3 regions of the Mesorhizobium sp. M0051 genome follow, and region 3 is predicted to be linked to each of the others. Evidence: riboswitches for the same ligand, from Rfam matches in the RefSeq annotation. Region 3 holds a riboswitch; each other region holds the start of a gene.
What was found. A riboswitch is a leader RNA that binds a small molecule or an ion and turns the genes downstream of it on or off. The one in region 3 is predicted to bind cobalamin.
Positions count from the first base shown of each region.

Region 1: another riboswitch for cobalamin. It lies ahead of bluB (5,6-dimethylbenzimidazole synthase); the one in region 3 lies ahead of metE (5-methyltetrahydropteroyltriglutamate--homocysteine S-methyltransferase).
Region 2: another riboswitch for cobalamin. It lies ahead of NKJ90_RS19685 (CbtB domain-containing protein); the one in region 3 lies ahead of metE (5-methyltetrahydropteroyltriglutamate--homocysteine S-methyltransferase).

Region 1 covers NZ_JAMYUT010000036.1:41,123-44,374, reverse strand. The annotation lists partial or broken gene NKJ90_RS28340 (hypothetical protein) at 229-1,212, shown strand; gene bluB (5,6-dimethylbenzimidazole synthase) at 1,213-1,959, opposite strand; cobalamin riboswitch at 2,008-2,187, opposite strand; gene NKJ90_RS28330 (histone deacetylase family protein) at 2,309-3,235, shown strand; gene NKJ90_RS28325 (exodeoxyribonuclease VII small subunit) at 3,239-3,252, shown strand, end outside.
Region 2 covers NZ_JAMYUT010000019.1:11-3,262, reverse strand. The annotation lists gene NKJ90_RS19695 (heparan-alpha-glucosaminide N-acetyltransferase) at 1-355, opposite strand, end outside; gene NKJ90_RS19690 (MFS transporter) at 580-1,779, shown strand; cobalamin riboswitch at 1,905-2,101, shown strand; gene NKJ90_RS19685 (CbtB domain-containing protein) at 2,138-2,317, shown strand; gene NKJ90_RS19680 (CbtA family protein) at 2,333-3,100, shown strand.
Region 3 covers NZ_JAMYUT010000033.1:10,605-13,856, forward strand. The annotation lists gene metE (5-methyltetrahydropteroyltriglutamate--homocysteine S-methyltransferase) at 1-1,382, opposite strand, end outside; cobalamin riboswitch at 1,476-1,677, opposite strand; partial or broken gene istA (IS21 family transposase) at 1,939-3,252, shown strand, end outside.

The DNA of each region.
Region 1 (3,252 bases), on a different contig from region 3:
CTTGACTCCGTGACCTCAGCTATGGTACATATTCGCTCATGGTGCTGATTTGCGCCAGTGACCCGCCGCGCAGGCGGGTTTTTCGTTTCCGCCAGCCTACGCGCCGGCGAAGGCTCCCAAGGAACCTGTTAACCCGAGTTCGTTGCCCTGTGGGCGCCACGGCCGGCAATTGACAATCGCCGGGTTGGGTTCATCCTTTCTCACCATCTCTGAGGGGAGATTCGGGACATGTGGGATTTCGATATCGGCAGGTCGGTGTCCATCATGATGCGGACCTGGCCGTTCATTGTCTTTCGCATGATCGTCTATTTTGGCATCACGCTGGCCTACATCATGGCGACCGGCACGGGCGCCTCTGTCGGCTATGGCGTCGGTCATATCTCCACCGATCCCGACGGGCCGCTGTCGTTTGCCCTGTGGGGCGGCGTGGTCGGCTTCGGCATCGTCTCGATCGCCGTCTACTAGATTCGCGAATACATCCTCTATGTCGTCAAGGCCGGTCACATCGCCGTCATGGTCCATCTGATCGACGGTCGCGACATTCCGGGTGGCCAAGGCCAGGTCGCCTACGCCAAGGATATCGTTACCCAGCGTTTCGCGGAGGCCAACATCCTTTTCGTCGTCGACCAGCTGGTCAAGGGCGCCATCCGCGCCATCACCGGCCTGCTTGGCGGCATCGCCGCTTTCCTGCCGATCCCGGGCCTGAGCGGCCTCGTCTCCTTCATCAACACGGTGATCCGCCTGTCGCTGACCTATGTCGATGAGATCATCCTCGGCTACAACATTCGCATTAATTCATCCTCGCCGTTCGAGACGGCGCGCCAGGGCGTCGTGCTCTATGCCCAGAATGGCAAGGTCATGGTCAAGAATGCCGTCTGGCTGGCGGTCATCATGTGGGGCGTATCATTCCTCATTTTCTTGCTCATGCTGGCCCCGGCCGCCGCCATTCTTTTCCTGATGCCCGGCCAGCTCGCCGACTGGGCCTTCGTGCTCGCCATCGTCTTCGCCTGGGCCTTCAAGGCGGCGTTCATCGAGCCCTTCGCCATCGCTTGCCTGATGCAGGTCTATTTCAAGACCATCGCGGGCCAGGTGCCAGATCCGGCCTGGGACACCCGGCTGGCGGAGGCGTCGTCGAAGTTCAGGGAACTCAAGGACAAGGCGCTGGCCTCCTTTGGCGGCTCGCCCTGGGGACCGGCCGGCGCGACACCCTGATCAGCGAGGGCTCGACGGCGCGGCAGAAACGGTGTTGAGGCGCGCCACGGTCGATTTGAGCAGCACTTCACCTTGCCCGGAAAACGTCTCGCTCATGATCAGTTCCGGCAGCGGCAGCCGCCGTCCCCAGCCATGCGTTTCAAGGTCAGGTTTTGGCGCGAACTCCGAGACGCGGCCGACGCAGAGATAGGCGACCGGGGTCACATGCTCCGGAATAGAAAGCAGGCCTTTCAGCGCTTGCGCCTCGATGATGCTGACCCAGCCGACACCGACGCCTTCGGCGCGCGCCGCCAGCCAGAAATTCTGCACCGCGCAGACCGTGCTATAGAGGTCCATCTCCGGATTGTGCGAGCGTCCCAGTGGCGAACCCTTCGAACGCTCGCGATCGCAGGTGATGCAGATGTTGAGCGCGCTTTCGCAAATGCCTTCCAGCTTGAGTTTGCGGTAGAGCGCCTGCCGCTCTTCCGCAATGGCCGGCAGTTCCTGCTGGCGCGCCGCCAGGAACAGGTCGCGCACCTTTTCCCGTCGCTCGGCATCGCGAATGACGATGAAGTTCCAAGGCTGCATGAAGCCGACCGACGGCGCGTGATGGGCGGCAAGCAGCAGCCGCGCCAGCACCTCATCGTCGAGCCCGGTGGGCAGGAAATGGCTGCGGACGTCGCGCCGCGTGAACATGGCGCGATACACCGCATCGCGCGCATTCTGCTCAAATCCATCGCCAACAGCAGCGGTCATGTGTTCCGGCATCGCTTGTCCCCTTGCGATTGCAATCGATGCCAACCGCCTGACCATGCGGATGACGATGCCTGCCAGGCCGGTCTTCTGGCTCGGGATCAACCCGCGTCCGGTGCCTTCCCGTCATCGACAGTGGCATATACCGGCGCGGTCCCCCTTACAGCGTTGGGCACGCCACGGAATTCAACCGTGTTCCCGATTCTCCCGCTTGCGGCGGGCACCAGGCAGTGTCACGGACCTTACGCCGAAGCGCGGACGACGCCAATGCCTGCAGCGACGCGAATGGACGCAGGCGCGATTTTCCCCAGTCATCGGCCGCCGGTGCATGGCCTTTGCCGATCCGGGTCACTAGATTAGGACGATGGCTACCCGTCTCTATACCCATCCGATCTTCCTTGAGCACCTCACGCCGCCCGGCCATCCCGAGCGGCCGGACCGCTTGCGCGCCATCGAGCGCGTGCTGGACGACGAGGCTTTTGCCGCGCTCGATCGTATCCAGGCGCCGGAAGGCGACGAGGCCACCATCCTCTATGCTCATCCCGCCGATTTCGTCGCCCGCGTGCGCGCCGCCATTCCCGACGAGGGAATCGCCCGCATCGACGCTGACACCACCGCCAGCCCGAAGAGCTGGCAGGCGGCGATCACCGCAATCGGTGCGGCCAACGCCGCCGTCGACGACGTCTTTGCAGGCCGCGCCGACAATGTCTTCGTCGCGGCGCGGCCGCCCGGCCACCATGCCGAAAAAACCACGGCGATGGGTTTTTGTCTGTTCAATACGGCGGCGATCGCGGCGCGTTATGCGCAGAAGAAGCATGGTATCGAGCGTGTTGCCGTCGTCGACTGGGACGTGCATCACGGCAACGGCACGCAGGATATTTTCTGGGACGATCCGTCGGTGCTCTATTGTTCGACGCACCAGATGCCGCTCTACCCCGGCACCGGCGCGAGGAACGAAACCGGTGCCGGCAACATCGTCAACGTACCGCTGGCGCCGCAGACCGGCAGCGAGGTGTTTCGCGATGCCTTCCTGTCGCGCGTGCTGCCGGCGCTCGACAATTTCGCGCCCGACCTGATCATCATTTCGGCCGGGTTCGACGCACATCACCGCGATCCGCTGGCCGAGATCAACCTGACCGAGGACGATTTCGACTGGGCGACCGGCCAGCTGATGCAGCGCGCCGCGCGTCACAGCGGCGACCGGCTCGTCAGCCTGCTCGAGGGTGGCTACGATCTGCAGGGATTGGCATTTTCGGTCGCCGCCCATGTCGGGCGACTGATGAAAGGATGAATGATGGCTGGTGAGAT
Region 2 (3,252 bases), on a different contig from region 3:
TGCCGAAGAAGATGAAACCGTCCGGGGTGGCGATGCGGGTGACGATCGAAATCGCGATCGCGGCTCCGGCGACCATGGCGAACCGCTTCCAAAAGCCGTTCCAGCGGATTTTCTTGCCATGGGCGAGGTACAGGCTGACGCCGACCAGGAACAAGAAGGTCGAGGCGATGCAGCGCGCGTAGATCTTCCACCAGCCAAAGGCGGTGAGGCCCGGATCGGTGTAGCCGAAGAATTCCAGATCCCAGGTGAAATGGTAGCTCGCCATGGCGATCAGCGCGATGCCGCGCACGATGTCGATGACGACGATGCGCCTTGGTCGATCCTGGACGGGTGCGGTCGGCGTTTGAATGGTCATGGTCTCGCATTCTGATTCAGCCAGGCAGAACGACTATCACGGTTGCACCGGGCAAAAGAAGGCCGGGCGTCTGACAACGCGGACAGGATCAGGCGCCGCTTTAGGCCAGTGGCGGAAAGCCTTTGGCCAACTTCGCTTTTTGCCTGATGTGCGTCGGTTTCCTCATATTGGTGTCGGCATCGCCACCGCAGATTTGGCCCGGCAAATCTGCTTCGGGGAGAGCTATGTCCACCCATGTGCGCCATCCGATCTGGCTGCCGGCCCTCAAGGCCGCGGACGCGCGCACCTTTGCCTCGCTTTATGCGGTCGAATCCTTCGCCCGCGCCACGGTGTCGAGCGTCATCCCTATCCAGGCCTACGAGATCCTGCACAACGAGCAGGTCGTTTCGATCCTCTACACCGTCGTGGCGATGCTCGGCCTGTCAGTGACGCTGTTCATGCCGATGCTGATCCGCCGCTTTGCCCGCCGCTGGGTGTACACGGCAGGCGCCTGCCTGCTGGCCATCGGCTCGCTGTTCTTCGTCACCCATACGCTTGCCGGGCAACTGGCTGGCATGCTGTGCCGCGTGATGGGCGCCAGCGCGCTGTCGATCACGCTCAACCTCTACATCATGGACCATATCCGCAAGACCGAGTTCATGCAGGCCGAATCGCTGCGCATGGCGTGGTCGATGTTGGCGTGGACCGGCGGGCCGACGCTCGGCATCTTCCTCTACACCCACTTCGGCATCTATGCCGCGCATGGCGCCGTGGCGATCTTCGCCCTGGCCTTGCTGGCGCTGTTCTGGACCTACCGGCTCGGCGAGAACCCGTCGATCCGCCCGGGCCAGACGCGCCCGGTCAACCCGCTCGCCAATATCGGCCGCTTCGTCGCCCAGCCCAGGCTCAGACTGGCCTGGCTGATCGCTTTCGGCCGCTCCTGTTTCTGGACGACGTTCTTCGTCTATGGGCCATTGTTCATGGTCATCACCGGCGAAGGCAAGCTGGCCGGCGGCGTGCTGGTTTCGGCCGGCAACGCGCTGCTGTTCATGGCCATCTTCTGGGGCAAGGCGGGAAAGCGCTTCGGCGGCCGCAGGACGATGACATTTGCCTATTTCGCCATGTCGGCCATGCTGCTGGCGGCAGGCTTCGTCGGCGAGACCGTGCCGCTGCTCACCGGCGCCTTCCTGCTTGGCGGCGCCTTCTTCACCATCGCGCTCGACGCACTCGGCTCGACCGCCTTCATGCGCTCGGTGCGCTCCTATGAAAGATCGCAGATGGCGGCGGTCTACCGGACCTATCTCGACTTTTCCGAACTGACGCCGCCGCTGGTCTATTCGGTGGTGCTGGCGTTTTTCGGCCTAGGCTCGGTGTTCGTCACGCTGGGCCTGCTGGCTGCGGTCTGCGGCTTCGTGACGTGGCGCTATCTGCCGAAATCGCTTTGATCTTCAGGGCTTTGGTGGAAGTGCCGCATGCCAAGGTGCCTGCGGCAGCGGAGGCCCTCACTGGCACGACGCATTCGCGATGGTTGCCGCCGGAATTTGGTTTGCTGGAGGCGACGATTCTGCCTATAGTCGGCAATGTCGTCGGTTCCATTTTGGAGCCAAGAGGGAATGCGGTGAGGGCGAGTTTCGCCCAATGCCGTGGCTGCCCCCGCAACTGTGTGCGGTAGTCCTCTCCATATGCCACTGAAGATTTCTTCTTCGGGAAGGTGGGGAAGGGCGCTGATCCGCGAGCCAGGAGACCTGCCGGCGACAGGAAACTGACTTCGATGCCCTCGGGTGGAGGGCGAAAGGACAAGACATGACTACTGCTTCCGTCTCCCTCGGCGCCTCCGTCTCCTCGCAGTCGCGCTTCATGCAGCTCGCGCTTGCTGCGCTGCTCGGCGTTTTCGTGATGGGCTTTGTCGGCTTCTCGCATATCGATGCGGTCCACAATGCGGCTCACGACTATCGCCACTCGATGGCGTTTCCCTGCCACTGACGAGGATCTGACATCATGAACCTGTTTCGCAACGTCGTGTTCATTGCGGCGATCGCAGGGCTCGTGGCCGGTGTCGTTCTCGCCTGCATGCAGGCCTACGCCACCGTGCCGCTGATCGTGAAGGCGGAAGTCTACGAACAGGCCGGCGGCGGGCATCACCATGACCATGCCGTTCCGGCCCCAACGGATAGCAATGCCATGAGCACAGCCGCTCCGGCAGCGGAAGCCGCCCCGGCCGCCGAAGACGAGGGTTGGGCGCCGGCAGACGGTTTCGAACGTTTCGCCTTCAGCGTGCTTGCCAACATCGTCACCGGCATCGGCTTCGCCTTGATCCTGGTCGCGGTTTCCGAATTCGCCGGCGGCATCGGTGGCTGGCGCCAGGGCGTCTTCTGGGGGCTGGCCGGCTTTGCCGTGTTCACGCTGGCGCCGGGCCTAGGCCTGCCGCCGGAACTGCCGGCCATGCCAGCGGCCGATCTGACCGAGCGCCAGATCTGGTGGTGGGCTACCGTAGCGATGACCGCGGCCGGGCTCGGCCTGATCGCCTTCCGCAAGTCGCTGCCGCTGGCGATCCTGGCTGTGGCCTTGATCGTCGCTCCGCACATCGTCGGCGCGCCGCAGCCCGGCAGTTACGAGACGGCGATCCCCGAAGGCCTGCACCACCAGTTCGTGGTGGCGGTGACAGTGACCAATCTGGTGTTCTGGCTGGTGCTCGGCGCGGTCGTCGGCGTGGTCCGCGGCCGCTTCACCGGCACCGCGACCAGCCTGCGCGACAGCTTTGCCTGACAGCAAGGCACTGACCTTCCTCATCGGCGGTGGGGGGGGCGGGCGCGGCGCCCCCGCCCCCCACCCACCGCCCGCCCGGGGCGCGGGCGGGGCCCAAATAGACGCCGGGGCCGCCCCGGAAGAGTAGATGGACGCGGGGCACCCCCCGGCCC
Region 3 (3,252 bases):
AAGGACCCGATGGTCGTCGTCGGGAACGGCGGCAGCCCGAGTGAGCCGGCTTGGACTCTGGAGCGCTCGCCAAAAGCGCTCTCTCGTCGCTTCGCGCTGTCCTCAATGCTAGCGATCCGCCCCTGAACAAGCGGGTCATGGATCCTCGTGGATGTCACGCGCGTGGCGGCAGCCTCGGCAGACGCTTTCAACGCGCCTGCCACCGCATCCCTGCCTTGGGACAGGGCCCGGGCCAGCAAGACCAGCTCGTCGGTCTTCTGGGCCGCGAAGGCGAGCCACGAGCTGATGTCTGCGTCGAGTTCCGTCTCCATGCGCAGATCAATCGGCACATGCAGCATCGAGCAAGAAGGCGCGATCTCGACGCGGTCCAAGGGCCAGCCGGCGACGATCGGTTTGATGCGGTCGAGAATGGCGGGCAGGTTCGCACGCCAGACGTTGCGGCCATCGATCAAGCCAAGCGAGAGCACCAGATCCTTCGGAGCGAGCCGACCCACCGTTTCCAGCTGCTCGGGAGCGCGCACGAGATCAATATGCAGCCCGGCCAAGGGCAGAGAAACCGCGGTTTCGAGATTGTCTCCCAGCGACCCGAAATACGTAGCCAGCATGATCTTCAGCTCGGGCGCGGCTTTCGACAGCTGGCCATAGGCGAATTCGAACGCAGCTCGTTCGTTCGGGTTCAGATCGAGGACAAGCGCTGGCTCATCGATCTGCACCCAGTCGGCTCCCGACAGCTTCAGCCTCTGCAGGACTTGCTCGTAAACGGGCAGCAGCCGCGGTAGGAGCGCGATGGGACCGAACCCCTCGGCAGGCGATTTCGCCAGCTTGAGGAAGGTGATGGGTCCAAGGATGACTGGGCGTGTGTGAATGCCGAGAGCTTTGGCCTCGAGGAAGTAATCGACCGGCTTCGATGACGAGAGGGCGAACGTCTGATCATCATCCAGTTCCGGCACAATGTAGTGGTAGTTGGTGTCAAACCACTTGGTCATTTCCATCGCGGTTACACCAGGTCCATGAGCCTCCTCCTGGTGACCAGCGTGTCCACAATCCTCCGTCTGACCCTGGTTGCCGCGCGCCATTGCGAAGTAGATGTCAAGTGGGACCTCGCCGCTATTCCAGCCGTAACGGGATGGAACGGCCCCGACCATGGCTGCGGTGTCGAGCACATGGTCGTAAAGCGAGAAGTCGTTCGACGGGATTTTCGACACGCCGCGATCGCGCTGCTCTTCCCAGCTAGCGGCACGGAGCGCCTTCGACGTCGTGAGAAGGTCGCCAGCGGACGATGTTCCGGACCAGTAGCTTTCAAGCGCGAATTTCAGTTCTCGCCGACGACCGAAGCGCGGCACGCCGAGCGTTGCTACAGGAATTTGCTGAGAGACAGTCATGTCATACCCCGATGGTTGGGGGCGTCGGTGACAAGGAAGGCGCTAGCAGGCCCGGCACGCCGGATTGCAGCGGCCACCGAGACACCCCGCCCGTGGACGTGATTCGTCGTGGCAGGTCTCCTGGCTCGCGGGGTCATAGCCTCTACCCGTCTTCCCGAGGGTATTCGCCTCAGTGACATGAGTGGGGTTGGCTCGCCGCTAACAGTTGCGGGGGCAGCGCCGGCATCGCACCGGCTTCCCTCTTAGCTCCGCTGCGGCAGCGCCGCACGCGAGAACCACGACACGCCAGACAATCACAGCAATCCCTTCTCTTGTCAATGGCGCATAACGAAATGTTTATGTGGTTATGTCCTGGCGCTTTTACGCTTATCTAACGCTTATCTAACATTGTGAAACATGGAGTCGTCCATTTGCCGGCGCTGCACCGCTGCCCCATTGTCTGTGAATTGGCGTGCAAAATTGACCCCATAAGCCGGGGAATCGGCGTCCAATTTTGACCCCCCTGATGCTTTGATTTGCGACCATCAGCTCGTCGTAGCGAGCGGATGGTGTGGGGATGAAGTCGGTGGATACGATTGCCCGAGTTCGGCGCGCCTTCCATGTGCAGGGATGGTCGCTCAAGCGGATTTGCCGCGAACTGCATGTGTCGCGGAACACCGTCCGCAAGATTCTCAGATCCGACGAGACATCGTTCTCCTACGAACGCGAGCGGCAGCCGATGCCGAAGATCGGTCCGTGGCAGGATCAGCTTGACGGGTTTTTGAATGGCAACCGTGGCAAGGCGGCGCGCGAGCAACTGACACTGATCCGGATTTACGAAGAGCTTTGCAGCCTCGGCTACGAGGGAGGCTATGACGCCGTCCGCCGATACGCGAAGAGCTGGGCGAAGGCGCAGGGGTCGGCGACGGCGGACGCCTATGTGCCGCTGTTCTTCGCGCCGGGCGAGGCCTACCAGTTCGACTGGAGCCACGAGATCGTCCTGATCAACGGCGTGACAGTGACCGTGAAGGTCGCCCATTTCCGGCTCTGCCACAGCCGCATGATGTTCGTCAGGGCCTATCCGCGCGAGACGCAGGAGATGGTGTTCGACGCCCACGACCGGGCCTTCGCCTTCTTCGGGGGCGCCTGCACGCGCGGCATCTACGACAACATGAAGACGGCGGTGGAAACGATCTTCGTTGGCAAGGACCGGCAATACAATCGCCGCTTCCTGCAGATGTGCAGCCATTATCTGGTGCAGCCGGTCGCCTGCACGCCGGCATCGGGCTGGGAGAAGGGTCAGGTCGAGAACCAGGTCGGGCTGGTGCGCGAGCGCTTCTTCACGCCCAGGCTGCGCTTCAAGACCTATGAGGAGCTGAACGCCTGGCTGCATGACAAGTGCGTCGCCTACGCCAAGGCGCATCGTCACGTCGAGCAACCGGAACGAACGATCTGGAACGTGTTCGAGGAGGAGCGTGGCAAGCTGGTTGAATACCGCGGTCCCTTCGACGGATTCCATACGGTGCCGGCCTCGGTGTCGAAGACATGCACGGTGCGCTTCGACAACAACAAATACTCGGTGCTGTCGACCGCCGTCGGCCGCCCGGTCGAGATCCATGCCTATGCCGGCAGGATCGTCATCCGCCAGGACGGCGTGGTCGTCGCCGAACATGCCCGCTCCTTCGGGCGCGGCGACACGATCTACGATCCCTGGCATTACATGCCGGTCCTTGCCCGCAAGCCCGGTGCACTGCGCAACGGTGCGCCCTTCCAGGGCTGGGTTCTGCCCTCGGCGATGGAGCGTATCCGACGCAAATTGAAGGCGGCGCATAACGGCGATCGGCAGATGGTGTCGATCCTGGCGGCGGTGTTGACCGACGGCATCGATGCC